DNA from 3 places in the Kitasatospora sp. NPDC048545 genome. Region 3 is predicted to be linked to each of the others. Evidence: riboswitches for the same ligand, from Rfam matches in the RefSeq annotation. Region 3 holds a riboswitch; each other region holds the start of a gene.

Region 1 (9,536 bases), on a different contig from region 3:
GGTTGGGCGAAGAATGTCCGGATTGCGGGCAAACCGCCCGGACCGGCCCACCGAGGACACCGGGTCCGCACCGCCGCTGCGCGAAACCCGTACGGCAGCCGACTGCAGGCCGGACGGGCCGATGTCCTACGATCTCCGGCATGAGCACCGCAGCCATCCCGGGCGCGCCACTGCCCGTCCGCACTCCAGGCTCCCGTGCGCGGGGGCGCCACCGTCGTCCCGAGCGCCCCGAGATTCCCTCCGGCGCCCCGGCCCTGGTGCTCGCCGTACCCGCGACCGCCGGGCCCGAGTCCCGCTCGGTCGTCGAGGAACTGCTCTCGATCGTCCGCAGCGAGCAGAACGGCGTCCAGGCCACGGCCGGATACCTCCCCGGCGAGTCCGCCGAGGGTGAGGGCGGCGAGGAGCGCACCGTCGCCGAACTCCTGGCCACGGCCGCCGAGGCCGGGCTGCCGATGCCCGTCCTGGTGCCGCTGGTGCCCGGACCGCACGGTTTCCTGCCCGAACTCCACGCACTCGCTGCCGAGTACGGCGCGCCCGTCACCGACGCACTGGGCCCGCACCCGCTCCTGGCCGAGGCCGTGCACGTGCGACTGTCCGAGGCCGGACTGGCGCGCGCCGACCGAGCCCGTCTGTTCGCCATCGCGACCGCCGCCGACGGCGTGGTCCTGACCACCGTCGGCGGCGAGGACGCCGCCGCCGCGGCCGGCATCACCGGCGTGCTGCTGGCCGCCCGGCTGGCCATCCCGGTCGTGGCCGCCGCGCTCGACGTGCCCGGCTCGGTGGCCGCGGCCGTCAACCACCTCAGGGAGACCGGCGCGCAGCGCCCGGCGCTGGCCCCGCTGGTGATCGGGCCGGAGGCCGACTCCGAGCTGCTCGCCACCGCGGCCGAGGAGACCGGCTGCCCGTCGGCGGCGCCGCTGGGCGCGTACCCGACCGTCGGCCAGCTGATCGCCTCCACCTACCTGGCCGCGCTGCCCGCGCCCTCCCCGGAGGAGCTGGCGCGGGCCGAGGCGGAGGCGGCTGCCGCCGCCGAGGCCGAGGGGGCCGCAGAGGGCACCCGACGGGCCCACGCGGCCGCCGAGGGGCCTGCCGGACAGTAAGCGACACCGCGCGCCCGCCGGCGCGCACACGGGGCCCGGAACGGATTTCGTTCCGGGCCCTTCGCCGTACCCTCGCGCCCCCACAGGAGATTTGTGGGGGTTGTGACGATTGTGGAGGTTACGGGAGTTTCAGTGGCCACAGGAACCTTCGGGGGTTAACGGAGCTACGCGGCAATGATGGAGATTGTCCGTTCTTGCGTCATTTGCAAGGAAAAGGGGAGCACACTCATCAGCGCTCGAACTCCGGCCACTCCCCCGACTCGACCGATGCGCCACCGCGCACCTCGACGCACCGTCACGCGATTCCTGAAACCGAGCCAGTTGTGGATATCCGCAACGCGATTGCCGAAAAACGATCATTTACGATCATGGATACGCGCCATTTTGGCAGTTCCCACTAAACCGTGATGGGCGTCACAGCTGTTTGCAGTTTGAACTTAAGTCTGCTTAACGTGCTCCCCGTTCGTGACCACACGGACCCAGTTCATCCGCGACGCCGAGTCCTGCCGTCGGATGTCCTGGCAGCGCGAAAACGCACCACGGCAGGAGCGGGGGACCCACAGGTAAGTCGCCCCGGACCGTTCCCGGAACGGTTCAGGGCTAGGGGTGAAGCCGCGCCAAGCGCGGCCGGGCAACTCCAGCCCGAATCCGACAGCTCACCTCGCAGGCGTGGGAGAGGACCACGTCTTCATGCTGCCCACCAACGGCACCCGCCTGTCCAGCCGCACCCGCCGCGTGATCGCCGCCATCGGCGTCGCGGGCGTCGGCCTCACCGTCCCGTGCCTCGTCTCCGGCACCGCCTCCGCCGCCTCCGTCGCCACCTGGGACAAGGTCGCCCAGTGCGAGAGCGGCGGCAACTGGGCCATCAACACCGGCAACGGCTTCTACGGCGGCCTGCAGTTCACCTCCAGCACCTGGGCCGCCTTCGGTGGCACCTCGTACGCCTCGCAGGCCAACCTGGCCACCAAGGACCAGCAGATCGCCGTCGCCGAGAAGGTCCTCGCCTCGCAGGGCCCCGGCGCCTGGCCGGTGTGCTCGGTCCAGGCCGGCCTGACCAAGGGCGGCGCCCCGGCTGCCGTCGACACCTCGGCCGCCGCCAAGCCGGCCGCCCCGGCCGCCGCGGCCCCGGCTGCCAAGCCTGCCCAGGCCCCCGCCGCCAAGCCCGCCGCTCCCGCCCAGGACGACGCCAACGCCACCACCGACTCCGCCACCGGCAACTGGACCCAGAAGCACCAGCAGTGGGCCCAGGACGGCGACTACACCGTGGTCGCGGGCGACTGGCTGTCCTCGATCGCCGACAAGAACCACGTCCAGGGCGGCTGGCAGCGGCTGTACGAGCTCAACCGCGGCACCCTGACCGACGGTCCGGACAGCATCTACCCGGGCCAGCACCTGTCCTTCGGCGACCACGCCCAGGGCCCGAAGTCGGCCTCCACCGACAAGTCCGGCTCGGACTTCACCTGGTTCAACCGCTCGCAGAAGTCCGGCCAGTCCACGAACGGCGGTTCCGTGAACGCCAAGCCGGCCGCCCAGACCCAGACCCAGGCCGCGGCCCCGGCCCCGGCCCCGGCCCCGGCCGCCACCGGCAGCATGGCCGCCGCGGTCTCTTTCGCCGAGTCCAAGGTCGGCCAGGCCTACGTCTACGGCGGCACCGGCAACGGCGGCTGGGACTGCTCCGGCCTGACCCAGGCCGCGCTGCGCGCCGCCGGCGTCTCCGTCCCGCGCGTCGCCGCCGACCAGGCCGCCGCCAGCACCCACGTCTCGCTGGACAGCCTGCAGCCGGGCGACCTCCTGTTCTGGTCCAACAACGGCCAGGACTCGGGCGTCTACCACGTCGCGATCTACGTCGGCGGCGGCAAGTACGTCGAGGCCGCCAACCCGAGTTCGGGCGTGCGCGAGCAGACCATCGCCAACTGGGCCCCGGACTTCGCCGGCCGGGTCTGAGCACGACGAACCGGCTGACGGCCGACGGGTACCAGCCGACAGCCGACACGTAACAGTTGACGTGTAACAGATGACAGCTGACAGATTTCAACATCTGTCAGCTGTCATCTGTCACCTCTCGGCGGTCCGCCCGAACGCCGACCACCCGCCACCCCCGGAGAGAGTCTGGTCCCTCTCCCCGGGGGTTCCGGCGTATCCCCGTGGTGAAACCCCGCCCCGACGGGCGTGCTGCCGCTCCGCACCCGAGGAGAAGTCACATGGCCCGTGCCACCCTCACACTCGACGCGAACCGCGCGATCGACGCGACGATGCTCTCCGGCGCCGGGAACCCGCAGGACGTCGTCGAACTGGTCCTGCGCGACTGCCCGGCCCGCAGCCGCCGCACCGAGACCCGTACCGGCGACGCGGCCGACGGCCACCGCCCCACCTCCGACCGCCCCACCGCCCGGCAAGGCTGACCGGGCGCACGCCGAAGGGCCCCGGGGAGCGACTGGCTCTCCGGGGCCCTTCCGTCGGCCCTGCGACCGGCGCTCAGCGTGCGCAGGCCCCCGTGGATCCGCGCATCACCAGTTCCGGCTGGAACATGAACTCGCCGCGCTGGACGGCGTTCCCGCCGACCTCCTCCAGCAGCGCGTCCACCGCCGCCGTGGCCATCGCCTCGACCGGCTGGCGGATCGTGGTCAGCGGCGGCTCGGTGAAGGCGATCAGCGGCGAGTCGTCGAAGCCGACCACCGACACGTCCTGCGGCACCGACAGTCCGCGCCGGCGCACCGCCCGGATCGCCCCGAGCGCCATCATGTCGCTCCCGCACACGATCGCCGTACAGCCCTTGTCGAGCAGCGCTCCGGCCGCCGCGTGCCCGCCCTCCACGCTGAACAACGTGTGGTGGACGAGCTCCTCGGCCTCTTCCTGAGTGCGCCCGAACACCTCCCGCATCGCCGCCGTGAAGCCTTCTATCTTGCGCAGCACGGGCACGTACCGGCGCTGCCCGACGGCCAGCCCGATCCGCTCGTGGCCGAGTTCGGCGAGGTGCTGGACGGCCATCCACATCGCGGCCCGGTCGTCCGGCGAGATGAACGGCGCGTCGATCTTCTCGCTGAAGCCGTTGATCAGCACGAACGGCACCCCGCGCCCGGCCAGCCGCGCGTAGCGGTCGTGGTCGGCCGTGCTGTCGGCGTGCAGCCCTGAGACGAAGACGATGCCCGCCACCCCCCGGTCGACCAGCATCTCCACCAGTTCGTCCTCGGTGGATCCGCCCGGGGTCTGGGTGCACAGCACCGGCGTGTAGCCGTGCCGGCTGAGCGTCTGCTCGATCACCTGCGCCAACGCGGGAAAGATCGGGTTGCTCAACTCCGGTGTGATCAGCCCGATCAGTCCGGCGCTGCGCTGGCGCAGCCGGGTCGGCCGCTCGTACCCGAGCACGTCGAGCGCCGCCAGCACGGTCTGCCGGGTGGTGGCGGAGACGTTCGCCTTGCCGTTGAGCACGCGGGAGACGGTGGCTTCGCTGACCCCCGCCTGTGCCGCGATGTCTGAGAGTCGCGCCGTAGTCACGGTCCCAGAGCCTATTGCAACCACGTCAGACCGCCCACCAGCCGGTGCTGTCCGGAGCGAGTACCGTCTCGCCGCCGTCCACCACGAGGTCGGTCGAGGCGAGCAGCAGCGTGCCCGGGGCCGCGATCCGCACCGGCTCGCCGGTGGTGTTCACGGTGCAGACGAAGGAGCCGCGGCGGAAGGCGAGGGTGCCCTCGGGGCCGTCCAGCCACTCGACCCCGGTGCCGGCGCCGAGGTCGGCCTGCGCCCGGCGGACGGCCAGCGCGCTGCGGTAGAGCTCCAGGGTGGACGTCGGGTCGCCGGTCTGCGCCTCGACGCTCAGCTCCGCCCAGGAGGCCGGCTGCGGCAGCCAGGACGGCCCGCCGGCCGCCGGTCCGAAACCGTACGGGGCCTCGGTGCCGGACCACGGGATCGGGACGCGGCAGCCGTCGCGGTACCCGTCCTGCCCGGCCTGGCGGAAGAACGACGGGTCCTGGCGCACCTCGTCGGGCAGGTCGGTGACGTCGGGCAGGCCGAGTTCCTCGCCCTGGTAGACGTACGCGGAGCCGGGCAGCGCGAGCATCAGCAGGGTGGCGGCGCGGGCGCGGCGCAGGCCGAGCTCGCGGTCGCCGGCCGTGCGGATCTGGGTGCCGAGGCCGGGCTCGTTGGCGAAGCGGGTGGCGTGCCGGGTGACGTCGTGGTTGGACAGCACCCAGGTGGTGGGGGCGTCGACCGGGCGCATCGAGTCGAGCGAGAGGTCGATCACCTCGCGCAGCGCGGCGGCGTCCCAGTCGGTGCCCAGGTACTGGAAGTTGAAGGCCTGGTGCAGCTCGTCCGGGCGGACGTAGTTGGCGGTGCGCTGGACGGTCGGGGTCCAGGCCTCGGCGACGCCGATCCGCTGGCCCGGGTACTCGTCGAGAATCCTGCGCCAGCTGCGGTAGATCTCGTGCACGCCGTCCTGGTCGAAGAACGGCATGACGTCGTTGCCGAGCAGCTTGAGCTGGTCGGAGCCGCCGAGGTCGGGCAGGCCGGGGGCCTTGACCAGGCCGTGGGCGACGTCGATACGGAAGCCGTCCACGCCCATGTCGAGCCAGAACCGCAGGATCGAGCGGAACTCGTCGGCGACCGCCGGGTTGTCCCAGTTGAAGTCGGGCTGCTCGGGGGCGAACAGGTGCAGGTACCAGTCGCCGGGGGTGCCGTCCGGGTTCTCGGTGCGCGTCCAGGCCGGGCCGCCGAAGATGGACTCCCAGTCGTTGGGCGGCAGTTCGCCCTCCTCGCCCTTGCCGGGGAGGAAGTGGTAGCGGTCGCGCAGCGGGGAACCGGGGCCCTCGCGCAGGGCGCGCTGGAACCACTCGTGCTGGTCCGAGGAGTGGTTGGGGACCAGGTCGACGATGATCCGCAGCCCCAGGCCGTGGGCGTCCCGGATGAGGGCGTCGGCGTCCAGCAGGGTCCCGAACATCGGGTCCACCGCGCGGTAGTCGGCGACGTCGTAGCCCGCGTCCGCCTGCGGCGAGGCGTAGAACGGCGAGAGCCAGACCGCGTCCACGCCGAGGTCGCGCAGGTACGGCAGGCGGCTGCGGATGCCGGGCAGGTCACCCATGCCGTCGCCGTTGGAGTCGGCGAAGCTGCGCGGGTACACCTGGTAGATGACCGCGTCCCGCCACCAGCCTCTGGACGCGCCGACGTTCGCCTCGTGAGCGGTGTCGGCGGCAGGCCGGGAGGTGTCGGCCAGGTTCTGGGTCATGGACGGTATCCCTCGGGGATCGGAGGAGCGGGGGGCCTTGCGCGCGGGGTGTGCCGCGGCAGGCGTCACGACTTGGAGGCGCCGGCGGTCAGACCGGTGACCAGGTGGCGCTGCACCAGGTAGAAGAAGGCCGCGGACGGGATCGCGATCAGCACCGCGGTCGCGGCCATCAGGTTCCACTGCGCGTCGTGCTCGCTGACGAAGGTCTGCAGGCCGACGGCCAGCGTGTACTTGTCGGAGCTGAGCATGAACGTCGAGGCGAACGGCACCTCGGCCCAGTAGGTAAGGAAGGAGTAGAAGGCGGCGACCGCCAGGCCCGGGCGGGCGAGCGGCAACACCAGCCGCCAGAAGGTGCCGAACGGGCTGAGCCCGTCGACCCGGCCTGCCTCGTCGATCTCCACCGGGATGGTGTCGAAATAGCCCTTCAGCAGCCAGGCGCAGTACGGCACGGTGGTGGTCGAGTACACCAGGATCAGGCCGGTGTAGCTGTCCAGCAGGCCGAGCTCGGAGAGCATCGTGTACATCGGCACGATCAGCACCGCGATCGGGAACATCTGGGTGACCAGCAGCGACCACATCAGCGGCTTGTGCCCGGGGAACTTCATCCGGGAGACGGCGTAGCCGGTGGTGGCCGCGAGCATGACGCCGAACACGGTGGTGATGCCGGAGACCAGCAGGGCGTTGCCGAACCAGGTGAAGAAGTCGGTGTCGGACAGCACGTGCTGGTAGTTCGACAGCGTGAGCTTGTCGAGGATGTGGCCGGGGTGGAGGTAGTCGGTCTTGTCCGGGCCGAGCGAGACGAAGAGGATCCACCCGACCGGGAACAGCGCGATCAGGCTGGCCACGATCAGGGTGCCGTGGGACAGCGCCCGGACCAGCGGGCTGCTCTCGCCGCGGCGGCGGACCCTGACCGGCCGGGCGGCCGGGGCCGCGGTCGCTGCGGGGGCCGGGCGTTCGGTGGTGGTGCTCATCGGGGTTACCTGCCTTCGTGGGTCAACTGGGTCCGGGGCCTCAGCCGTTGGCCTGCTCGTTGCGGGCGAGCCAGCGCCGGTAGAAGGCGGTGAAGACGATCAGGATGGACAGCAGGATCACGCCGTAGGCGGCGGACTGCGCGTAGTCCCGGGGGATCTGGCCGAAGCCGAGGCGGTAGGCCCAGGTGACCAGCAGTTGGGCGTCGGGCGCGCCGGTGCCGAACAGCAGGAAGATGACGTTGAACTGGTTGAAGGTCCAGATCACGCCGAGCAGGACGACGGTGGAGGAGACGGTGCGCAGCCCGGGCATGGTGACGTACCGGAAGCGCTGCCAGGGGGTGGCGCCGTCCATCTCGGCGGCCTCGTACAGCTCGGCCGGGATCGACTGCAGGCCGCCGAGCAGCGAGATCATCATGAACGGCACGCCGGCCCAGGTGTTGACCAGGATGGCGGCCGCCTTCTGCGCCCACGGGTCGGTGAGCCAGCCGGGCTCGGGCAGGTGCAACACGGAGAGGATGCCGTTGACGACGCCGCCGTCGGCGAGCATCAGGCGCCAGGAGAAGACGGTGACGAAGGTCGGCACGGCCCAGGGCAGGATGAGCAGCAGCCGGTAGGCGGCGCGCCCGCGCAGCTTCTTGTTGAGCAGCAGGGCGAGGCCCAGCCCGAGGGTGTAGTGCAGGAAGACGCAGACCGCCGTCCAGGCGATGGTCCAGACGAAGTGCGACCAGAAGCGGTCGTACGAGCCGGGGCCCCACAGGATGTCGGCGTAGTTGTGGAAGCCGACGAAGTTGTAGCTGGCCGGGATCTCGTTGACGCCGATCTTGCGGGCGACGTTGAGGCTGTTGGCGTCGGTGAGGGTGAGCCAGATGCCCTCAACGAGCGGGTAGAGCACCAGCACGCCGAGCACCAGCACGACCGGCGCGATCATCGCGTAGGCGTACCAGTGCTTGGTGTAGGAGCGCTTGACGCGTTCCAGTAGGCCCGGACGCTGCTCGCGCTCCCGGCTGCCCTTGCCGGTGGCGCCCTGCACGGCGACTGACATCGTTCACACCTTCTCGGGGGGATTCTCGGGGGGAGCCGACGGCCCGGCCTGCCGGGGGCGGCGGATGACGGTCGACGACTGACAGCCGATGAAGTCGGTTCGCTGTCGTTCGTTCGCCGTCATCCGCCGGCCGGCGGACCGGGCACGGGGACTACTTGGCGAAGCCCGGCAGGAGCTTGGCGTAGTCGGTGGCGACGGTGTTCAGCGCGTCCTGGGTGCCGGTGCCCTGGACGGCCTTGCCCAGGTTGGTGCCGAGCGAGGCGAACAGCGAGCTGTACTCGGGCAGTTCGGGGCGCGGCTTGGCGCTGGTCAGGATGCCCTGGAAGCCGGCGATGCCCGGGTCGGCCTTGACGTCGCCGGTGAAGGCGTCGGTGCGGGTCGGCAGGGTGGAGTTCTTCTGCGCGATGAACGCCTGGCTCTCGGCCGAGGTCATGAAGGCGGCGAACTTCTCGGCGGCGGCCTTGTGGGCCTTGTCGGCACCGGCGTAGACGGAGATGTTGTGGCCGCCGGTGGGGGCGCCGGCCTTGCCCGCGGAGCCGCCGGGGACGGCCGCGATGCCGAGGTTGTTCTTGTCGGCGAAGGCCGAGCCCTTGTAGATGTTGGTGATCTCCCAGGGGCCCTGGATGATCGCCGCGACCTTGCCGCTGTTGAAGGCGTCCATCATGTGCGCGTAGGCGTCGGTGGTGACGTCGGCCTTGGCGGTGCCGGGCGCGGTGAACATCGTCTTGTAGGTCTCGACGGCCTTGACGGCCTCCGGCGAGGTGATGGTGATCTTCTTGCCGGTGGCGTCGACGGTGTCGGTGCCCTCGCCGAACAGGAACGGCATCGCGTAGTAGCCGTCGGCGGCCTTCAGCCAGAAGCCGTCCACGCCGGCCTTGTCCTTGACGGCGGCGGCGTCGGCCTTCAGCTCGTCCCAGGTCTTCGGCGCGTCGGTGATGCCGGCCTTCGCGAACAGCTCCTTGTTGTAGAGCAGGCCGAGGGTGTCGGTCACCAGCGGGACGCCGTACAGCTTGCCCTCGTACTTGGCCTGCTGGATCAGGCTGGGCTGGAAGGCGGAGGTGTCGGCGGCGGCCGGGGTGCCGTCCAGCGGCTCCAGGTAGCCGGCCTTGGCGAAGGCGGCGGTCCAGCCGACCTCGGAGCGGAACACGTCCGGAGCGCCCTTGGCCCCCATCGCGGTCTGGAGCTTGTTCTGCGCCTGGTCGAAC
Region 2 (9,536 bases), on a different contig from region 3:
CCACCGGCGACCCCCAGAACGCCTGGCAGTGGCTGCTTCCCCTGCTGCTCGAACGCGAACGCCGCGACGGCCCCCACCACCCCACCGTCCGCCGCCTGCGCGAATCCCTCTCCACCCTCCACCCCCACCACCCCACCCCCTGGCCCCCGTCCCCCCGCTGACCCGCGGCCCGCGGCCCGCGCCCGGAGCCCGGAGCCCGGAGCGGGAAGTCGGCGGATCCGACGTCCGGTGCGGCCTCCGTACCCGTCGCCGAGTGCCCCGCCGCCGGAGAGCGGGCCGATCCCCCGGGGGCCTTCTCCTCCGCAGGGGCCCCTGGGACCGGGCGGAGGCGCTCGGGAGCGGGACATCGGTGGGGCCGACCCCGGGCGTGCGGGGAGACGGGCGGGGCGGTACTCCTTCGTACCCCCGAGCGCTGTGCCGGCCTGCCGGCCCTCGTGGAGCGTGCCGGGCGCCGGGCGCCGGGAGCGCAGGAAGTCGGCGGGGTCGACGTCCCGCCCGTGTGGGGATGCCGGTCTGCCAAGGCCTTCGGCCCGGCCCGCGGTGGTGATGCCGGGCAGGTGCACCGGGCGCTTCCGGCGCGTGCCCCGGCCCGGGCGGTGGCGCTCGGGAATGGGACGTCGGCCCGGCCGGCGGGTCCCCGTGCCGGGCGAGGCCGTCGGGGCGGCCTGTCCGAGGCTGTCGGGGAGGGTGGGGTGACGGCCGTGGTGGGTGGTGGCGGGCGGGTAGGTTCGGAGTGTGACGACGAATGCTCCGGGCGCCAAGTTGATTCTGCTGACCACCACCCACCGGGTGGCTCCCGGTTTGCTGGCGTGGCCGGCGTGGGAGGCGCTGCGGTCGGCGGGGCGGGTGCTGGTGGGGGACGACGGGCATCCGCAGGTGGCCGCGGTGCGGCAGGCCGGGGTCGCGGTGGAGGTGGCGCCGGCCGGGTCGGTGCCCGCGCTGGCGCGGTTGCTGACCGGGCAGCCGGCCGGGGCCGGGGCGACGGTGTGGCTGGGCGGCCCGGACGGGGATCCGGGGCTGACCGACGCGCTGGCGCGGCTGGCGGTGGAGCGGGCGGGTGAGGTGCCGGAGATCGAGGTGCTGCCGGGTTCGTACGACCTTCCGGGGTCGCGGCTGCTGGACCTGGTGACGGTGATGGACCGGTTGCGCTCGCCGGGCGGTTGCCCGTGGGACGCCGAGCAGACGCACGAGAGCCTGGTGAAGTACCTGGTCGAGGAGGCGTACGAGCTGGTCGAGGCGATCGAGGAGGGGGACCGGGACACGCTGCGCGAGGAACTGGGCGACGTGCTGCTCCAGGTGTTCTTCCACTCCCGGATCGCGGAGGAGCACCCGACGGAGCCGTTCACCGTCGACGACGTGGCCGGTGACATCGTCGAGAAGCTGATGTACCGGCATCCGCACGTGTTCGGTGACGTCGAGGCCGGTGGCGCCGCCGAGGTGGAGGCGAACTGGGAGCAGCTGAAGGCGGCGGAGAAGGCGGACCGCGAGTCGGTGCTGGACGGTGTGCCGGCCGGGCTGCCGTCGCTGGCGTACGCGGCGAAGCTGGTGTCCCGGGTGCGCCGGGCGGGCTTCACGGGGGTTCCGGACGAGCCGTACGAGCTGCCGGACGCGCTGACCGCGGAGTCGGCGGGCGGGCTGCTGCTGGCGGTGGCGCAGCGGGCGCACGACGCAGGGGTGGACGTGGACGCGGCGCTGCGCTCGGCCGCGCGCGGGTACCGGGACGCGGTGCGCGCGGCCGAGGGCCTCAAGCCGGAGTAGGGCTCCGGCCCTGCCGGAGGGCGGGGCACAGGCCGGACGGGCGGGGCCGGGCGGAGGCCGGGGGCCCGGGCTGGGCCCCGGGTGCTCAGGCCGCCCGGGCGGCGGTCTCGACCGGGTGCCGCTGCGGCGGGACGAGTTCCCCGATGGCCTCGCCGACGAGGACGACGAGTTCGGCGAGCCGTTCCAGGTCGAGGTGGTCGGGCAGGTCGGCGAGGGAGACGATGCGCTCGCCGTCCGGGCCCGCGACGGCGAAGAGGTCGATCGGTCCGAGGTGCTTCTCGGCGGTGTCGACGAGGGCGGCGACGTCGCTGGGGCGGCGGATGTCGCCGGACACGCCGACGACGGGGCAGCCCGTCCGGTCGAGTTCGGCGGCGAGGTCCTCGGCGATGCCGACGTGCTGGTCGGCGATCAGCATTCCGGCGGCGCCGGCCGCGGCGAACCGGCGGGCGAGGTCGGCGCCCGACCCGCCGTCGAGTACCGCGATGACGACGACTGACCCGCTGACCCGCATGGCCTGCTCCTCCCTGTGGGCGACACCGCACCGGCGCCCACGCGTACTGCGGAGGATCGTAGGCAGTTCCTGACCCTCCGCAACAGGGATTACCCCTCAGGTGACCAGGCTCACGCCCGCCGTCCGGCCAAGAGCTTTCCAAGAGCTGTCCACGGACCGTCCACGGGTCGTCCACGGAGCGTTGGCGCGCCCGTCGCACGCCGTTGTCGGGGGAGTCGCGCGCCGTCGGCGGAAGGGGGCGCGCACCCACCGGATACGGTCGTCCCATGCCAGCTCAGCCCGACTCCGCCCGGTCCGCCGCAGTGCCGTCCGACGACCCCGCCCGGCCCGCGGGAGTGCGGCCCGACGCCGCCGCTCCGCAGCTGTTCACCTGGGAGTTCGCCGCCGACCCGTACCCCGCCTACGCGTGGCTGCGCGAGCACGCCCCGGTGTACCGCACGACGCTGCCGAGCGGTGTCGAGGCCTGGCTGGTGACGAGGTACGCGGACGCCCGGCAGGCGCTCGCGGACGGCCGGTTGTCGAAGAACCCGGCGCACCACAGCGAGCAGGCGCACCGCACCGGCCGGGTGGGCATCCCGGGGGAGCGGCAGGCGGACCTGATGACGCACCTGCTGAACATCGACCCGCCGGACCACACCCGGCTGCGCCGACTGGTGTCGAAGGCGTTCACCCCGCGCCGGGTGGCCGAGTTCGAGCCGCGGGTGCAGCAGCTCACCGACCGGCTGATCGACGGCTTCGCGCAGCGCGGTTCGGCGGACCTGATCCACGAGTTCGCCTTCCCGCTCCCCATCTACGCGATCTGCGACATGCTGGGCGTGCCGGCCGAGGACCAGGACGACTTCCGCGACTGGGCGGGGATGATGATCCGGCACGGGGGTGGTCAACGCGGCGGCGTGGGCCGGGCGGTGAAGCGGATGCGGGCGTACCTGCTGGAGCTGATCCACCGCAAGCGGGCGGACCTCGGGGACGACCTGATCTCGGGTCTGATCCGGGCGAGCGACCACGGTGAGCACCTGACCGAGAACGAGGCCGCGGCGATGGCCTTCATCCTCCTCTTCGCGGGCTTCGAGACGACCGTGAACCTCATCGGCAACGGGACGTACGCGCTGCTGCGCAACCCGGAGCAGCGCCGGTCGCTGCAGGAGTCGGTGGCGCGCGGGGAGAGCGCGCTGCTGGAGACGGGGATCGAGGAACTCCTGCGCTACGACGGGCCGGTGGAGCTGGCGACCTGGCGGTTCGCGACGCGCCCGCTGACCATCGGCGGGGTGGACATCCCGGTGGGTGATCCGGTGTTGGTGGTGCTGGCCGCCGCGGACCGCGATCCGGCCCGGTTCTCGGACGAGAACACCCTGGACCTGGCCCGGAAGGACAATCCCCACCTGGGGTTCGGGCACGGCATCCACTACTGCATCGGCGCTCCGCTGGCCCGTCTGGAGGGGCGTGCCGCGCTGGCGACGCTGCTTTCCCGGCTGCCGGATCTGCAACTCGCGGAAAGTCCGGAGAATCTGCGGTGGCGCGGTGGCCTGATCATGCGTGGACTGCGGGAACTCCCGGTCGAATTCAGTCCGGAGAGCCGCGCCCCGCACACGCCTCCGCACTCCCCTTACGCGTCTCCGACAAACTGACACAAGGTGACGAAACGGCGGGCGATGCACTGGCGGAGCGTCGCCCGACGCCCTTCCGGCGGGGTGTGAACGGCCATCAATCCAGACATGGCGGCGCCGTTGGTAGGCGATCGGACACGTGCCGTAATTTCTGTGTGATATCGGTGATATGAGCTTGTGATCGGTCTGAGGATCTGTCTAGTCTCCCTGGAGTTCGCAGCTGCGGACCTCGTGCGCGGAACGCCGAATCCTGCCCGCCGCGCCACGGGAAACCGACCAGACCCTGGGCAGGGGCGGGGGAACCAGGTTTGTTGCCGTCCCCACGGCTTGGGGTGAAGCCGCCCGAGCGGAATCGTCCGCGCACGGCGGCCGGGCCACCTCCCGGTCCGAACCCGACAGCTCACCTCGCAGGCGTGCGGAGAGGGACCTCCTCATGCTGTTCGTTGGATCTGGCCGCCACCGTCGTCGCACTCAGACCGAGAAGGCCATCGCCGTCGCCGGTGTGGCCGGCGTCGGACTCGCGATGCCGCTCCTCACCGCCACCGGCGCCTCCGCCGCCCCCGCCTCCACCTGGGACGCCGTCGCCCAGTGCGAGAGCGGCGGCAACTGGGGCATCAACACCGGCAACGGCTTCTACGGCGGCCTGCAGTTCACCTCCAGCACGTGGAAGGCGTACGGCGGCACCGCCTACGCGCCGCAGGCCAACCAGGCCAGCAAGGGGCAGCAGATCTCGGTCGCCGAGAAGGTGCTCGCCGCGCAGGGCCCGGGCGCCTGGCCGGTCTGCTCCGTCAAGGCCGGCCTGAGCAAGGGCGGCGCCCCGGCGTCCGTCGACACCTCCTCGGACGCCAAGCCCCAGTCCGCCCCGCAGCAGCAGACGCCCAAGCGCCAGGCCCAGAAGCCGGTCGAGAAGCCGGTGCAGACGCCCGCGCAGAAGCCGGTCGAGAAGCCCGCGCAGAAGCAGGCCCCGAAGCACGCCGCGCCCGACCGGGCCGAGAAGCCCGTCGACCAGTCGGCGCAGCAGTACGCCCCCAAGCACGCGGCCCAGCCGGCCCCGGCCGCGCAGACCGGCCACGACTACACCGTCCGCTCCGGTGACACCCTGTCGTCGATCGCCACCGCCCAGGGCGTGTCCGGTGGCTGGCACGCGCTCTACGACGGCAACCGCGGCACGGTCGGCGGCGACCCGGACCTGATCATGCCCGGCCAGGTCCTGCACCTCGGCTGAGCCCGTCCGCACCGGCACCGGCCCGGTGCCGGGGTGCGAAGAGGGGGGTCGGCACCGCCGGCCCCCTTCGTCCGCATTCGCCCGGTCCGGTGGGACAAGCTGGGACAAGCAGGTGAACTACCGGTGGGTAGTGGGGCCACACGCTGAGACGGGACCGAGGCCGACGTGGTCCCGGGAGCCCGGGCGGTTAGGCTCTGGTCCGTAACGACTCCGCAATCGTCCCGCTGACAGCGCCACCGTCAGTTGGACCCTGCTTCCGCAAGGAGATGCCTCGTGCCGTCCATCGATGTCGTCGTAGCCCGTGAGATCCTCGACTCCCGCGGCAACCCCACGGTCGAGGTCGAGGTCGGCCTCGACGACGGCAGCACGGGTCGTGCCGCTGTCCCCTCGGGTGCCTCCACCGGTGCCTTCGAGGCGCTGGAGCTGCGCGACGGTGACAAGAACCGCTACTTCGGCAAGGGCGTGGAGAAGGCCGTCCTGGCCGTCATCGAGCAGATCGGCCCGGAGCTGGTCGGCTACGACGCCACCGAGCAGCGCCTGATCGACCAGGCCATGCTGGACCTGGACGCCACCCCGGACAAGTCCTCGCTCGGCGCGAACGCCATCCTGGGCGTCTCGCTGGCCGTGGCGCACGCCGCCTCCGAGGCCAGCGACCTGCCGCTGTTCCGCTACCTGGGCGGCCCGAACGCGCACGTCCTGCCGGTCCCGATGATGAACATCCTCAACGGCGGCTCGCACGCGGACTCCAACGTCGACATCCAGGAGTTCATGATCGCCCCGATCGGCGCGGAGTCCTTCTCCGAGGCCGTCCGCTGGGGCGTCGAGGTCTACCACACCCTCAAGGGCGTGCTGAAGGAGCGCGGCCTGTCCACCGGCCTCGGCGACGAGGGCGGCTTCGCGCCGAACCTGGACAGCAACCGCGAGGCCCTGGACCTGATCACCGAGGCCATCCAGAAGGCCGGCTACGTGCCCGGCCGCGACATCGCGCTGGCCCTGGACGTCGCCGCCTCCGAGTTCTACAAGGACGGCGCCTACCAGTTCGAGGGCAAGGCCCTGTCGGCCGCCGAGCTCATCGAGTACTACGCCGAGCTGGTCGCCGCCTACCCGCTGGTCTCCATCGAGGACCCGCTGGACGAGTCGGACTGGGACGGCTGGAAGGCCATGACCGTCAAGCTGGGCGACAAGGTCCAGCTGGTCGGCGACGACCTGTTCGTCACCAACCCGGCCCGCCTGGCCAAGGGCATCGAGACCGGCACCGCCAATGCGCTGCTGGTGAAGGTGAACCAGATCGGTTCGCTGACCGAGACCCTGGACGCCGTCGAGCTGGCCCAGCGCAACGGCTACCGCTGCATGATGTCGCACCGCTCCGGCGAGACCGAGGACGTCACCATCGCCGACCTGGCCGTCGCCACCAACTGCGGCCAGATCAAGACCGGTGCCCCGGCCCGCTCCGAGCGCGTCGCCAAGTACAACCAGCTGCTGCGCATCGAGGAGATCCTCGACGACGCCGCCGAGTACGCCGGCCGCGGCGCCTTCCCGCGCTTCAAGCACGAGGGCTGAGCACCCGCGCCAGCGCACGCCTGACCGGTGCCCCGCCGTTCACCCCGTAGGGTGGACGGCGGGGCACCGTCGCGACCAGGAGGGGATACGGGAGATGGCAGGATGGAGGATCCCGGGCTTGGCGGCCCGGCCTCGGTTCACGAGCCGGGCGACCGTCCTCGTCCTGGTGCTCTGCTCGCTGGTGGCGATCCTCGCCTACCCGACGCGGCAGTTCATCTCCCAGCGCGCCGAGATCTCCGCCCAGCGGGCGAAGGCCGACCACGCGCGCCAGCAGGTCGAGCAGCTGCGCCGGGACAAGGCCCGCTGGCAGGACCCGGAGTACGTCAAGGCGCAGGCGCGCGCCCGGCTGCACTACGCGGTGCCGGGGGAGACCCCGTACATCGCGGTCGACCCGGCCGGCCAGACCTCCGCCAAGCCCTCCTCCTCCGCCGGCGCCCCGGCCACCGGCGCGGCAGCCGGTCAGGCGAACGCCGCCAAGCCCTGGTACGCCAGCATCTGGGACTCGGTCGACGCCGCCGACACCGCCGCGTCGGCCCCCTCCACCCCCCTTCCGCTCCCGCCGTCCTCCGTTGGAGACACCTCCCCCCATGACCACTGAGAACCACCCCACCGTCTCCGACGCCGACGTCGCGGCGATCGCCGCCCAGCTCGGCCGGGTGCCGCGCGGCCTGCGCGGCGTGGCGCACCGCTGCCCCTGCGGGAACCCGGACGTCGTGGAGACGGCACCCCGGCTGCCGGACGGCACGCCGTTCCCGACGCTGTACTACCTGACCTGCCCCAAGGCCGCCTCGCTGATCGGCACCCTGGAGGCGGACGGCGTGATGAAGGACCAGACCGCCCGGCTCGCCGAGGATCCGGAGCTGGCCGCGGCCTACCAGGCGGCGCACGAGGACTACATCGCCCGGCGCGACGCGATCGAGGTGCTGGAGGGCTTCCCGAGCGCCGGCGGCATGCCGGACCGGGTGAAGTGCCTGCACGTGCTGGTCGGCCACTCGCTGGCGGCCGGAGAGGGCGTCAACCCGCTCGGCGACGAGGCGATCGGCATGCTGGAGGCCTGGTGGGCCAAGGGCCCGTGCGTCTCCCCGGCCGAGGTGCAGGCCGCCGGTGAGCGGGTCGGCCGCAACCGCGCCAAGGACCAGGACCACGAGGCGGTGATCGCCGCCAAGCAGCAGAAGACCGCCGAGCGCGCCGCCAGGAAGCGCGCCGCGGAGGACGCCGGGCAGGACGCGACGGCCGCGGACGCCGACGGGCAGCAGGAGTCGCGGTGACCATGACCCGGGTGGCCGCGATCGACTGCGGCACCAACTCGATCCGGCTGCTGGTTGCCGACCTGGACCCGGAGACCGGGGAGATCACCGACCTCGACCGCCGGATGATCGTCAACCGGCTGGGCCAGGGCGTGGACCGGACCGGCCGGCTGCACCCGGACGCGCTGGCCCGCACCTTCGCGGCCTGCCGGGAGTACCAGGAGATCATCTCCGGCTTCGGCGTCGGCCCGGAGCGGGTCCGCTTCGTCGCCACCAGCGCCTCCCGGGACGCGGAGAACAGCGACGAGTACGTCAAGGGCGTGCGCGACGTCCTGGGCGTCGAGCCCGAGGTGGTGAGCGGCGAGGAGGAGGCGCGACTGTCCTTCCTGGGCGCCACCAAGGAGTTGACCGGCGGCCGGTTCCCGGCCCCGTACCTGGTCTTCGACCTCGGCGGCGGTTCGACCGAGTTCGTGCTCGGCACGGACGACGTGCAGGCGGCCCGCTCGGTGGACATCGGCTGCGTGCGTCTCACCGAGCGGCACTTCGACGGCGCCGAGCTGCCCTCCGAGGAGCAGATCGCGCTGGCGCGGGCGCACGTGCGGGCTGAGCTGGACAAGGCCGAGGAGGTCGTCCCGCTGACCGGCGCGGCCACCCTGGTGGGCCTGGCCGGGACGGTCACCACGGTGTCCGCGATCGCCCAGGGGCTGCCGGGCTACGACTCGGAGGCGATCCACCACTCGCGGGTCAGCCGGGAGCGCGTCGCCGGGATCGCGCGCGAGCTGCTGGCCGCGACCCACGCCGAGCGCGCGGCCATCCCGTCGATGCACCCGGGCCGGGTGGACGTGATCGCGGCCGGGGCGCTGGAACTGCTGGAGATCATGGAGCGGACCGGTGCCGCCGAGGTGGTCGTGAGCGAGCACGACATCCTGGACGGGATCGCCTGGGGTATCGCCTCCTGACCCGCTGCGGGGCTTACCCGACCGGCCCTGGCGCCCCTTCCGGGGAGCCGGGGCCGGGGCGCGCCCGGGTGCGTGCGAGAAAGTTCGTGAATTTCTTCACATGGCGATAGGGTCATTCGTCACACCTGCTCGCCCGCTACGTCCGAATTGTGGGACCGAAGGCTTCCCGGTCGCCGGGCCCGCTGGATCGCAGGTCAGGGCTCGCCCGAGGTTTGAAAATCGAAATAACGCGCGGGAACCCGGGCACTGTGCGGATCGTTGCTGCTCAGCAGGGTAGTGCTCCGGCGCACGTTCACCGGGGGGTGCGGAGGGGTGTGAGCACCCGCGCCGGGGCCGGTTTTGCGGCCGCGCAGTGTAGCACGGGGTGTCCATGAGCTTGTGACCGGGCTCACGAAGGCTGCTCCGGACGGTGCTGGATACTTTCGGATATGAGCACCACGGAGCGTCCTCGCATCCTCATTGTCGGCGGTGGTTACGTCGGCCTGTATGCCGCGATGCGCATCCTCAAGAAGATGCGCTACGGCGAAGCGACCGTCACGGTCGTGGACCCGCGGTCGTACATGACGTACCTGCCCTTCCTCCCCGAGGCGGCCGGCGGCAACGTCGCGCCCCGCAACCTCGTCGCGCCGCTGCGCAGCGCCCTCAAGCAGGCGGAGGTGCTGACCGGGTCCG
Region 3 (9,536 bases):
GTGCGTCAACGTCGGGGTGCTGCTGTACTGCCGGCAGAGTTCGCACCTGGCGGCGCGCACGCACCTGGACCAGGCGCGCCTGCTGGCGCTGGACCCGGTGGTGGACGTGCAGGGCGTGCGGCGGGCGCTGCACGGGATCGAGGCGGTCTGCGCGGGCGGCCCGCAGGCCGGTCCGGCAGCCGGGGACAGCCCCGGGCAGCGGTTCCGGTGGCTGACCGCGCCGCGCAGCGCGATCGTCCAGCCCGGGCCCGTGCACACCGGACTGACCGCCGACCCGGACGCGGAACTGCGGCGGCTGTTCGACCAGCTGGTGCTCTGAGCGGAGGCCCGGAGCGGGCCGGCGGGCGGGGTGTGAGGTGGCTCCCCGACGGTTGCCCCGGTCAAAGCTTGAGTTGCTGAAGCACCTGGTCGTACGCTGACCCCATGGGTTCGACAGCGACGACGACCGTACCGACCAACGCCGAGCTGATGGAGGCGTTGGCCGCCGTGGGCGCCGCGTACTTCCAGGACTTCGCGGGGGCCGCGGCCCGGCACGGGCTCTCCTCCTCGCAGGCCAAGGCGCTGGGCGCGGTGCAGGAGCCGGTGCCGATGCGCGCGCTGGCCGGGCGGCTGGGCTGCGACGCGTCGAACGTCACCGGGATCGTGGACCGGCTGGAGTCGCTGGGCCTGGCCAACCGGGCGGCGGCCGCCGGTGACCGCCGGGTGAAGATCGTGGTGATCACCGCCGAGGGCCGGGAGATCCTCAACCGCATCCGCGGCGAGATGAGCCGCACCCACCAGGCCTTCGAGGCGATGACCGACGAGCAGCGGATCGCCCTGCACTCCATCTGCGGGCAGGTCCTGCCGGTGCTGGCCGGCCGGACCGGCGGCGCGCAGTAGGTTCCGCGCCGCCGGTGCCGGTGCCGTCGGTGCCGGTCGGGTCCGCTGCTCCCGGAACGGTTCCGAGCCGTTCCGAGCCGTTCCGAGCCGTTCCGAGCCGTTCGGGCCGGTGCCGAGCGGTTCGGGCGGGTGCGGGGCCGGTCAGAGCAGTTCGGCGAGTTCCGGCGGCAGCGGTCGGTGGTGGAGCAGGGTGAGCGCGCGGGTTGCCCGGGTGAGGGCGACGTAGCGGTCGCGCGGGGCGAGCGCGGCCGGCTCGACCACCACGACCGCGTCGAACTCGAGGCCCTTGGCGGCCGCGACGGTCAGCGCGCCCAGCTCCTCGGCCAGGCCGTCCGGTGCGATGACACCGGTGGTGCCCGCGGCCGCGGGCAGACGGGCGAGCGCGGCGGCGAAGTCGCCGTCCGGGACAGGGACCGCGCGCGGGTGCTCGCTGCCCGGCCGGACGGACTCGGGCGGCCGCATGCCGGGTTCGGCGGCGCGCAGGACGGCTGCGGCGAGGGCCATGATCGGCTCCGGCGTACGGTAGTTGACGGTCAGCCGTTCCTCGCGCCAGCGGCCGGGCAGGTGCGGGTCGAGCATCCCGGCCCAACTGCGGGCGCCGGCCGGGGAGCCGGTCTGGGCGAGGTCGCCGACGATGGTCAGGGAACACGACGGCACCCGGCGCAGGACGGTGCGCCAGGCCATCGCGGACAGTTCCTGCGCCTCGTCCACGACGACGTGGCCGTACGCCCAGGTGCGGTCGGCGGCGGCGCGTTCGGCGGTGGAGCGGTACGGGCCGTCGTCCCGGAAGCGTTCGGCCAGTGCGGCGGAGTCCAGCAGGGCGTCGTCGGTCTGCCCGGTGATGGTCAACACTCCTTGGGCAAAGGCGAGTTCGGACTCCTCGTCGGTCTCCTCCGCGGTGGCGGGGGCGGTGTAGGGGGCGGACGGCCCGTCCTCGCCGAGGAGTTCGGCGGCTTCGTCCAGCAGCGGGACGTCCTCGGCCGTCCACGGCGAGCCGGGTTGGCGGAGCAGGGCGGCGGCGTGCTCGGGGGCCGCTTCGGCGAGCAGCTCGCCGTCGCCCAGCAGCCGTTCGAGCAGCTGCTGCGGGGTGAGCAGGGGCCAGAGCGGGTCGAGGGCGGCGCGGACGTCCGCCCGGGCCCACAGTTCGCGCGGGGCGTGGTGCGCCTCCTCCTCGTCGTACGGGCGGCCGAGCGAGAGCGCCTGGGCGATGGCGAGGGCGTCGAGCAGGGTGCGCAGGTAGAAGGCGCGGGCCCGATTGTGCGGGATCCGCAGGCCGCGGGCGGCGTCCCGGGCCTGGGCGCACGCCCGGGCGGAGACGGTCAGTCCCTCGCCGAGGTCGAGGCCGTCGGCGGGGGCCGACTGGTGGGCGGCGAGGGCGCGGCGGAGGACTCCGGCCATCCAGGGGCCGCCCTTGGCGACGGCCGCGGCGGGGGCGTCGCTGCCGGTGGCGGTGATGCCGGGGAGGAGTTCGCCGACGGTGCGCAGCACCACCTCGGCCTCGCCGAGGGCGGGCAGCACCTCGTCGATGTACCGCAGGAAGCCCGGGTTGGGACCGATCACCAGGACGCCGCGGCGCTCCAGCGCGGCGCGGTGGGTGAACAGCAGGTAGGCGGCGCGGTGCAGGGCGGTGAGGGTCTTGCCGGTGCCGGGCCCGCCCTGGACGACGAGCGCGCCGCGCAGCGGGGAGCGGATCACCCGGTCCTGCTCGGTCTGGATGGTGGCGACGGCGCTGCCCATCCGGCCGGTGCGTTCGCGGCCGAGGGCGGCGAGCAGGGCGGCCTCGCCGACGAGCCCGCGCCGGCCGGAGTCGTCCGGTCCGGCGAGGTCGAGCGCCTCGTCGTCCAGGCCGGTGAGGGTGCGGCCGCGGGTGTGCAGGTGGCGGCGGCGGACGACGGGGCCCGGGTCGGCGGGGGTGGCGGTGTAGAAGGGGCGGGCGGCGGGGGCGCGCCAGTCGAGCAGCAGGGGTTCGTACGCCTCGTCGGTCAGGCCGGTGCGGCCGATGTAGTGGACGGTGCCGTCGCGCTCGTCGAGGCGGCCGAAGCAGAGGCCGCGTTCGACGGCGTCGAGCCGGGCGGCGTGGCGGGCGGCTTCGCGGGCGCGCACCGCGCGTTCCAGCCGGGCCTGGTGGGTGCCGCCGGGCCCGGCGCCGTCGTGGGCGCCGTCGGCGGTGCGGTGAGCCCGTTCGCGGACGGTGTCCAGCCGGGCGTAGAGGGTGGTGAGTCGGGCCTGCTCGGTGTGCAGGGCCTCGGCGAGGGCGTCGCCGGAGTGCCCCGCGGTCGCTGGAAGTTCGTTCATCGATGTGGTATCCTTGCGGTGAGAAGGTTGTGGCAGTCCTTCTAGTGGGCGCTCAATCGACCGAGCCTACCCCATCCGCCGACGTTCGGCGTGACCTCGGCTGTTACTCTTGCGAAGCGTGAGCGCGAAGCCCCAGATCCCCAATGTCCTGGCCTCCCGGTACGCCTCGGCGACCCTGGCCCAGCTGTGGTCCCCCGAGCACAAGGTGGTCCTTGAGCGCCACCTGTGGCTCGCCGTCCTGAAGGCCCAGCAGGACCTCGGCGTCGAGGTGCCGGCCACCGCCGTCGCCGACTACGAGCGGGTGATCGACCAGGTCGACCTCGGCTCGATCGCCGCCCGTGAGCGGGTCACCCGCCACGACGTGAAGGCCCGTATCGAGGAGTTCAGCGAGCTCGCCGGCCACGAGCAGATCCACAAGGGGATGACCTCCCGCGATCTGACCGAGAACGTCGAGCAGCTGCAGATCCGCCAGTCGCTGGAGCACGTGCGCGACCGCACCGTGGCCGTCCTGGTCCGCCTGGCCAAGCTGTCCGCCCAGCACTCCGAGCTGGTCATGGCCGGCCGTTCGCACAACGTGGCCGCGCAGGCCACCACCCTGGGCAAGCGCTTCGCGTCGATCACCGACGAGCTGCTGGTCGCCTTCCGCCGCCTGGAGGAGCTGATCGCCCGCTACCCGCTGCGCGGGATCAAGGGCCCGGTCGGCACCGCCCAGGACATGCTGGACCTGCTCGGCGGCGACACCGAGAAGCTGGCCGAGCTGGAGCGCCGGGTCGCCGGGCACCTCGGCTTCGAGAACGTGCTGACCAGCGTCGGCCAGGTCTACCCGCGCTCGCTGGACTTCGAGGTGCTCACCGCCCTCGTCCAGCTCGCCGCCGCGCCGTCCAGCCTGGCCAAGACCATCCGCCTGATGGCCGGCCACGAGCTGGTCACGGAGGGCTTCAAGGAGGGCCAGGTCGGCTCCTCCGCGATGCCGCACAAGATGAACACCCGCTCCTGCGAGCGCGTCAACGGCCTGGCCGTCATCCTGCGCGGCTACGCCTCGATGACCGGCGAGCTGGCCGGCGACCAGTGGAACGAGGGCGACGTCTCCTGCTCGGTGGTGCGCCGGGTCGCGCTGCCGGACGCCTTCTTCGCCTTCGACGGCCTGCTGGAGACCTTCCTGACCGTCCTCGACGAGTTCGGCGCCTTCCCCGCCGTGATCGAGGCCGAGCTGGACCGCTACCTGCCGTTCCTCGCCACCACCAAGGTGCTGATGGGCGCGGTGCGCGCGGGTGTCGGCCGGGAGACCGGGCACGAGGTCATCAAGGAGCACGCCGTCGCCTCCGCGCTGGCGATGCGCGCGGGCGCCCGGGAGAACGAGCTGCTGGACCGCCTGGCCGCCGACGAGCGGATCCCGCTCGACCGGGCCGCGCTGGACGCGCTGCTGGCCGACAAGCTCTCCTTCACCGGTGCGGCCGGCGCCCAGGTCGCCGAGGTGGTCCGCCGGGTGGAGGCCGTCGCGGCCGCCTACCCCGAGGCCGCCAAGTACGCGCCGGGCGACATCCTCTGAGGTGCCGCATCCGTTGACGCACCGATGATGTGACGCAGCGTCAGCTCTCGGGCGAGGGCCCTGCCGCCGGACCGGTGGCAGGGCCCTCGTGCGTGCGGACGTGGCCCGGGTCGAGCGGCGGAGTGGTGCCGCAGTTCCACTCGCAGTCCGGCTCGGCCACCGGGTGGTCCTCGGGGTCGAGCACGTTGCCGCGGACGGTGGCGAAGGCGATCAGCCCGCCGCCGGCCAGCAGGCCCGCGCAGATCAGCATCGCGGTGTGGAAGGCGGCGTCGACCTCGGCCGGCACCCGGTAGGCGTCGCCGCTCAGTCCGGCCAGCGCCGGTAGCGCGGCCACCGCGAGCAGACCGGCCGCCCGGGCGGCGGCGTTGTTGACCCCGCTCGCGATGCCCGCGTGCCGGACCTCGACGGCGGCCAGCACGGTGGCCGTCAGCGGTGCGACCAGCAGGGTCATCCCGCAGCCCATCACCGTGACGGCGGGCAGCACGTCCGCCCAGTAGGAGGAGTCGGCGCCGATCCGCAGCATCAGCAGCACGCCGGCGGCGCACAGCAGCGGGCCGACGGTGAGCGGGATCCGCGGGCCGATCCGCTTCCCCAGGCGCCCGGCGCGCGCCGACAGCGCCAGCATCAGCACGGTGATCGGCACCAGCGCGAAGCCGGAGGCCAGCGGGGAGAACCCGGCGACGATCTGCAGCTGCACCACCAGCAGGAAGAAGACGCCGCTGAACGCCGCGTACACGCAGAGGGTGACCAGGTTCACGGCGGTGAACAGCCGGGAGGAGAACAGTCCGAGCGGCAGCATCGGCTCGGGCGTGCGGCGTTCGACGACCACGAAGGCGGCGCCGAGCACCACGCCGAGCACGCCGCTGATCCAGACCGCGGCGGACACGCCCTCGCCGGCGGCGGTCAGGGCGTAGGTGATCGCGCCGAGGGCGAGCGCGGCGAGGACCGCGCCGAGCGCGTCGAAGCGGCCGGAGGCGCTCTCGTCCCGGCTCTCCGGCACGGACCGGGTGGAGACCGCGATCACGGCCGCCGCGAGCGGCAGGTTCAGCAGGAAGATCCAGCGCCAGCCGGGGCCGTCCACCAGCCAGCCGCCGAGGAAGGGGCCGACCGCGGCCGACACCCCGCCGAGGCCGGACCACAGGCCGACCGCCGTCGATCGGTCGTCGGGGTGGAAGACCGCCTGGAGCATGGCGAGCGAGCCGGGGGTGAGCAGCGCCCCGCCGATGCCCTGGACGGCGCGGGCGGCGATCAGTACCTGGATGTTCGGTGCGACGGCGCAGGCCGCGGAGGCGGCGGCGAACCAGACCACGCCGATCAGGAAGACCCGGCGCCTGCCGTACCGGTCGCCGAGCGCGCCGCCGAGCAGGATCAGGCCCGCCAGGGTGAGCAGATAGGAGTTCAGCGTCCATTGCAGGGACGCCAGGGAGGCGCCGAGGTCGGCGCCGATCCGGGGCAGGGCGACGTTCACCACGGTGCCGTCGAGCATCGCCATGCTGGAGCCGAGCACCGTCGCCAGTAGTACCCAGCGACCCTGCGCGGTGCCCAGGCGCAGGGTGCCGGCCTCGGAGGTGGCCACGGCCTGATCCTGCGCCCCGTGGGGCGTACGTGACAAGGCTCACCGGTGGCGTGTCGGCGGCGGGGGCGCTGTGTGAGCGGTCGGCTGCGCGGTGTGGCCGACTTCGGCGCAGGGTCGCGGATCAGTGGCTCGGGGTGAATGGATGGTGTACGCACCGTACTGGGGATCATCCGGAGGGTCACCGGACCCAGGGGGGATCGTTGCGGCTTCAAGAGATCGACATTGCTTCACCCGAACGGATGGGTTTTAGTTCAGCGACCGCCCGGCCAGTCCGGACGGATCCGCCGGGTGGAACGCCGAGTCCTGCCGCTGCCCGGCGGTTCGATCTGAACTCTGTACGGCAGGAGCGGGGGACCCACAGGTAAGTCGCCGGACCGGAGTTCGCGCCTCAGGGCGCGGGCGTCCAGGGCCGGCTCGGGGTGAAGCCGCGCATGCGGCCGGGCAACTCCAGCCCGAACCCGACAGCTCACCTCGCAGGCGTCGGAGAGGAAACTTCCATGCCTGCTCAGGCTCGTCGTATCGTCCTGCCCCGCGCCGCCCGCATCGGCATCGCCACCGCCGTCACCGGTGTCTCCTTCGCCCTCCCGCTCGTCACCGCGATGAGCGCCCAGGCCCACACCGCCCCCGCTGCCCCGGCCGCGCCCGCCGCCGTCGCGCCTGTCGCCGCCGCCAAGCCGGTCGAGAAGGCCGCTCCGGCTGCTCCGGCCGCCGCGGCCGCCACGTCCGAGAGCTACCGCGTCGTCAGTGGTGACACCCTGTCCAAGATTGCCGACGTCAAGAACGTCGAGGGTGGCTGGCACGCGCTGTACGAGCAGAACCGCTCGGTCGTCGGCGCCAACCCGAACCTGATCTTCCCGGGTCAGCAGCTCACCCTCGCCGGCCACGCCGCCGCGCCGGCCGCCGCGCCGTCCGCGGACGCTGCCCCGGCCAAGCCGGCCGCCCCGGTTGCCCCCGTGAAGCCGCAGACCCAGGTCACGGTCAAGACCGAGGCCGCCAAGCCCGCCGCCCCGGTGCAGACCCAGGTTCAGACCGCCGCTCCGGCCACGGCCGTGACCGCCGCTCCGGTCGCCGCCACCTCCGGCTTCGTCGCGCCGCTGGCCAACCCGGTGCTGGGCGAGGCCTACGGTGTGGCCGGCTCGATGTGGGCCTCCGGCCACCACACCGGCCAGGACTTCGTCGCCTCCACCGGTACCCCGCTGCGCGCCGTCGCCAACGGCGTCGTGGTCAAGGCCGGCAACGGCGGCGCCTACGGCAACGAGGTCGAGATCAAGCTCGCCGACGGCCACTACGCCCAGTACGCGCACCTCTCGGTGATCGGCGTGAAGATCGGTCAGACCGTCACCGTCGGCCAGCAGATCGGCCTCTCCGGCGCCACCGGCAACGTGACCGGCCCGCACCTGCACTTCGAGATCCGCACCGGCTCGGAGTACGGCTCGGACATCAACCCGGTCACCTACCTGCGCGCGCACGGCGTCGCGCTCTGACCCTCCGGGGATCAGGTCCAGGGTTTCAGGAACCACCACTGCTGCGGAGCGAATCGGTCCTCCGGGATGGTCATGTCGGGTGACCGCTCGACCGGATGATCGCCGTGCAGTGGACATGGGCGCGGGACACGCCCAGGCCGGCCCGGCTCGCGGGATTCACCTCCCTCGCGAGCCGGGCCGGCCGCTGCCGTTTCCGGGGCGCTGCCGTTTCCGGGGCGCGACGTTCCGGGTGCGTGACCTTCCGGGAGGCGGGGCGGCAGGGGCGCGGGGCGGTTCGATGCGGGGCGGGCCGTTGTCGAGGCCGGCGGCGTCGGCGGTTTCGTTGCGCGGGTGGTGAGTCGGCCGGGGATCGCGGGTGGGCGACGGGTCTGCCGAACGCGCTGGAACAGGTGGGGAGTTCGGTGCTCCGGCGGCCGGGCTCGGGCGGTTCCGCGTCGTCGGGTGAGGGCCGTTGGGCGAGGGTCGTCGGGTGAGGGGCGGCGGGCCGGCTTCGTCTGGCGAGCGGTCGCGGGGTGTCCGGTCAGCCGCGGTGGGCCGGCAGGCCGTACTGGGCGGCGGCCAGCAGGTCGTGCATCCGGTGGCCGAAGTCCTCGGTGTCGCGGGCCGGTTCGGGGAAGACCAGGCGGACGTCGCGGTGGCCGTCGGGGTGGTCCAGGCGCAGCACCAGGCCGTGGCGGTCCAGGGCGAGCGGGCGGACGTCCGGGTTCCGGGCGAGTAGCGCGGGGTCGAGGAGGCGGGTGAGGACCTCGATCGCGTCGGCGTGGTCGTCCGCGAAGTGGGTGAGCATCGCGGCCTCGTGGCGGGCCATCGGGTCGGGGCCGGCGAGGGAGAGGTCGGCGGCGGTGACCGCTCCGGTGCCGTACGGGGTGGCGAGGACGGCGTGGGCGACGTCCACGCGCAGGTGGACGCTGAGGCCGTCGTCGGCGAGGTGCGCCAGTCGCAGCCGGCCGGCCAGGGTGAGCCGGCCGCGGACGCGGTCCCGGACGGCGACGGGGGAGACGTCGGTGACGTCGAGGACGACGGCGAGGCCGTCGGTGGCGTGGGCGGCGGCCACGGTGAGCGGGGCGTCCAGCGGGGCGCGCATCCGCAGGCGGGAGCCGTGGGCGGAGACCGGAGTGTCGAGGTCGTGGTGTTCGCCCAGGGCGCGGACGGCGAGCGAGGAGGTCGTGCTGAGCAGGCTCTGGATCCGTTCGGCGGTGGTGGGCTCGGGGACCTCGGTGTCGCCGGTGGGCTGGCTCATGGACGGACCTCCAGATAGTTAGGTGAGCCTAACCTAATGTTCGCGGTTGGGGTTCGGCAAGCAGGCGCCGGGACGTGCCGAAGGGCCCGGACGGGCGGTCCGGGCCCTTCGGCACGTCGGGCGGCGCGGTGTCAGGCGACGACGGCCTGGGCGTCGATCTCGACCAGCATCGGCTCCTGCGGGAGCTCGACGAAGACGGTGGTGCGGCAGGGCTTCACTCCACCGGGCTCGATGTTCTCCTCGATGAACTCGGCGTAGGCCTCGTTCATCAGTGGGAAGTCGGCGCGCTTGGTGAGGTACACGCGGAACATCACCACGTCCTCGATCGTGGCGCCGCCGGCCTCGACGACGGCCTTGACGTTCTCCAGGGTGCGCCGGGTCTGCGCCTTCACGTCGCCGTGGTGGAGGTACTCGCCCGTCGCCGGGTCCTGCGGGCCCTGCCCGGAGACCTGCAGGATCGGGCCCTTGCGCACGCCCTGGGAGAAGGTCCAGGCGGGGGCCGGGGCGCCCTCG

Evidence for each region. A riboswitch is a leader RNA that binds a small molecule or an ion and turns the genes downstream of it on or off. The one in region 3 is predicted to bind cyclic di-AMP.
Region 1: it holds a riboswitch for cyclic di-AMP, as region 3 does, so the genes downstream of both, AB0D10_RS02195 (transglycosylase family protein) here and AB0D10_RS20265 (LysM peptidoglycan-binding domain-containing M23 family metallopeptidase) in region 3, are expected to answer to the same signal.
Region 2: it holds a riboswitch for cyclic di-AMP, as region 3 does, so the genes downstream of both, AB0D10_RS23090 (transglycosylase family protein) here and AB0D10_RS20265 (LysM peptidoglycan-binding domain-containing M23 family metallopeptidase) in region 3, are expected to answer to the same signal.

Annotation. Positions count from the first base shown of each region.
Region 1 covers NZ_JBEZIQ010000002.1:14,853-24,388, forward strand. The annotation lists gene AB0D10_RS02190 (hypothetical protein) at 141-1,100, shown strand; cyclic di-AMP (ydaO/yuaA leader) riboswitch at 1,626-1,783, shown strand; gene AB0D10_RS02195 (transglycosylase family protein) at 1,770-3,044, shown strand; gene AB0D10_RS02200 (DUF2191 domain-containing protein) at 3,302-3,502, shown strand; gene AB0D10_RS02205 (LacI family DNA-binding transcriptional regulator) at 3,576-4,595, opposite strand; gene AB0D10_RS02210 (glycoside hydrolase family 13 protein) at 4,621-6,318, opposite strand; gene AB0D10_RS02215 (carbohydrate ABC transporter permease) at 6,384-7,289, opposite strand; gene AB0D10_RS02220 (sugar ABC transporter permease) at 7,330-8,331, opposite strand; gene AB0D10_RS02225 (extracellular solute-binding protein) at 8,483-9,536, opposite strand, start outside.
Region 2 covers NZ_JBEZIQ010000024.1:128,581-138,116, forward strand. The annotation lists gene AB0D10_RS23070 (serine/threonine-protein kinase) at 1-161, shown strand, start outside; gene AB0D10_RS23075 (MazG family protein) at 736-1,758, shown strand; gene AB0D10_RS23080 (SDR family NAD(P)-dependent oxidoreductase) at 1,844-2,269, opposite strand; gene AB0D10_RS23085 (cytochrome P450) at 2,536-3,894, shown strand; cyclic di-AMP (ydaO/yuaA leader) riboswitch at 4,138-4,301, shown strand; gene AB0D10_RS23090 (transglycosylase family protein) at 4,307-5,098, shown strand; gene eno (phosphopyruvate hydratase) at 5,372-6,658, shown strand; gene AB0D10_RS23100 (septum formation initiator family protein) at 6,777-7,256, shown strand; gene AB0D10_RS23105 (DUF501 domain-containing protein) at 7,228-7,926, shown strand; gene AB0D10_RS23110 (Ppx/GppA phosphatase family protein) at 7,929-8,864, shown strand; gene AB0D10_RS23115 (NAD(P)/FAD-dependent oxidoreductase) at 9,293-9,536, shown strand, end outside.
Region 3 covers NZ_JBEZIQ010000020.1:33,710-43,245, forward strand. The annotation lists gene AB0D10_RS20240 (DUF3037 domain-containing protein) at 1-319, shown strand, start outside; gene AB0D10_RS20245 (MarR family transcriptional regulator) at 424-879, shown strand; gene AB0D10_RS20250 (ATP-binding domain-containing protein) at 1,021-3,174, opposite strand; gene purB (adenylosuccinate lyase) at 3,293-4,723, shown strand; gene AB0D10_RS20260 (MFS transporter) at 4,764-6,299, opposite strand; cyclic di-AMP (ydaO/yuaA leader) riboswitch at 6,657-6,794, shown strand; gene AB0D10_RS20265 (LysM peptidoglycan-binding domain-containing M23 family metallopeptidase) at 6,797-7,783, shown strand; gene AB0D10_RS20270 (DUF2470 domain-containing protein) at 8,304-9,023, opposite strand; gene AB0D10_RS20275 (RidA family protein) at 9,155-9,536, opposite strand, start outside.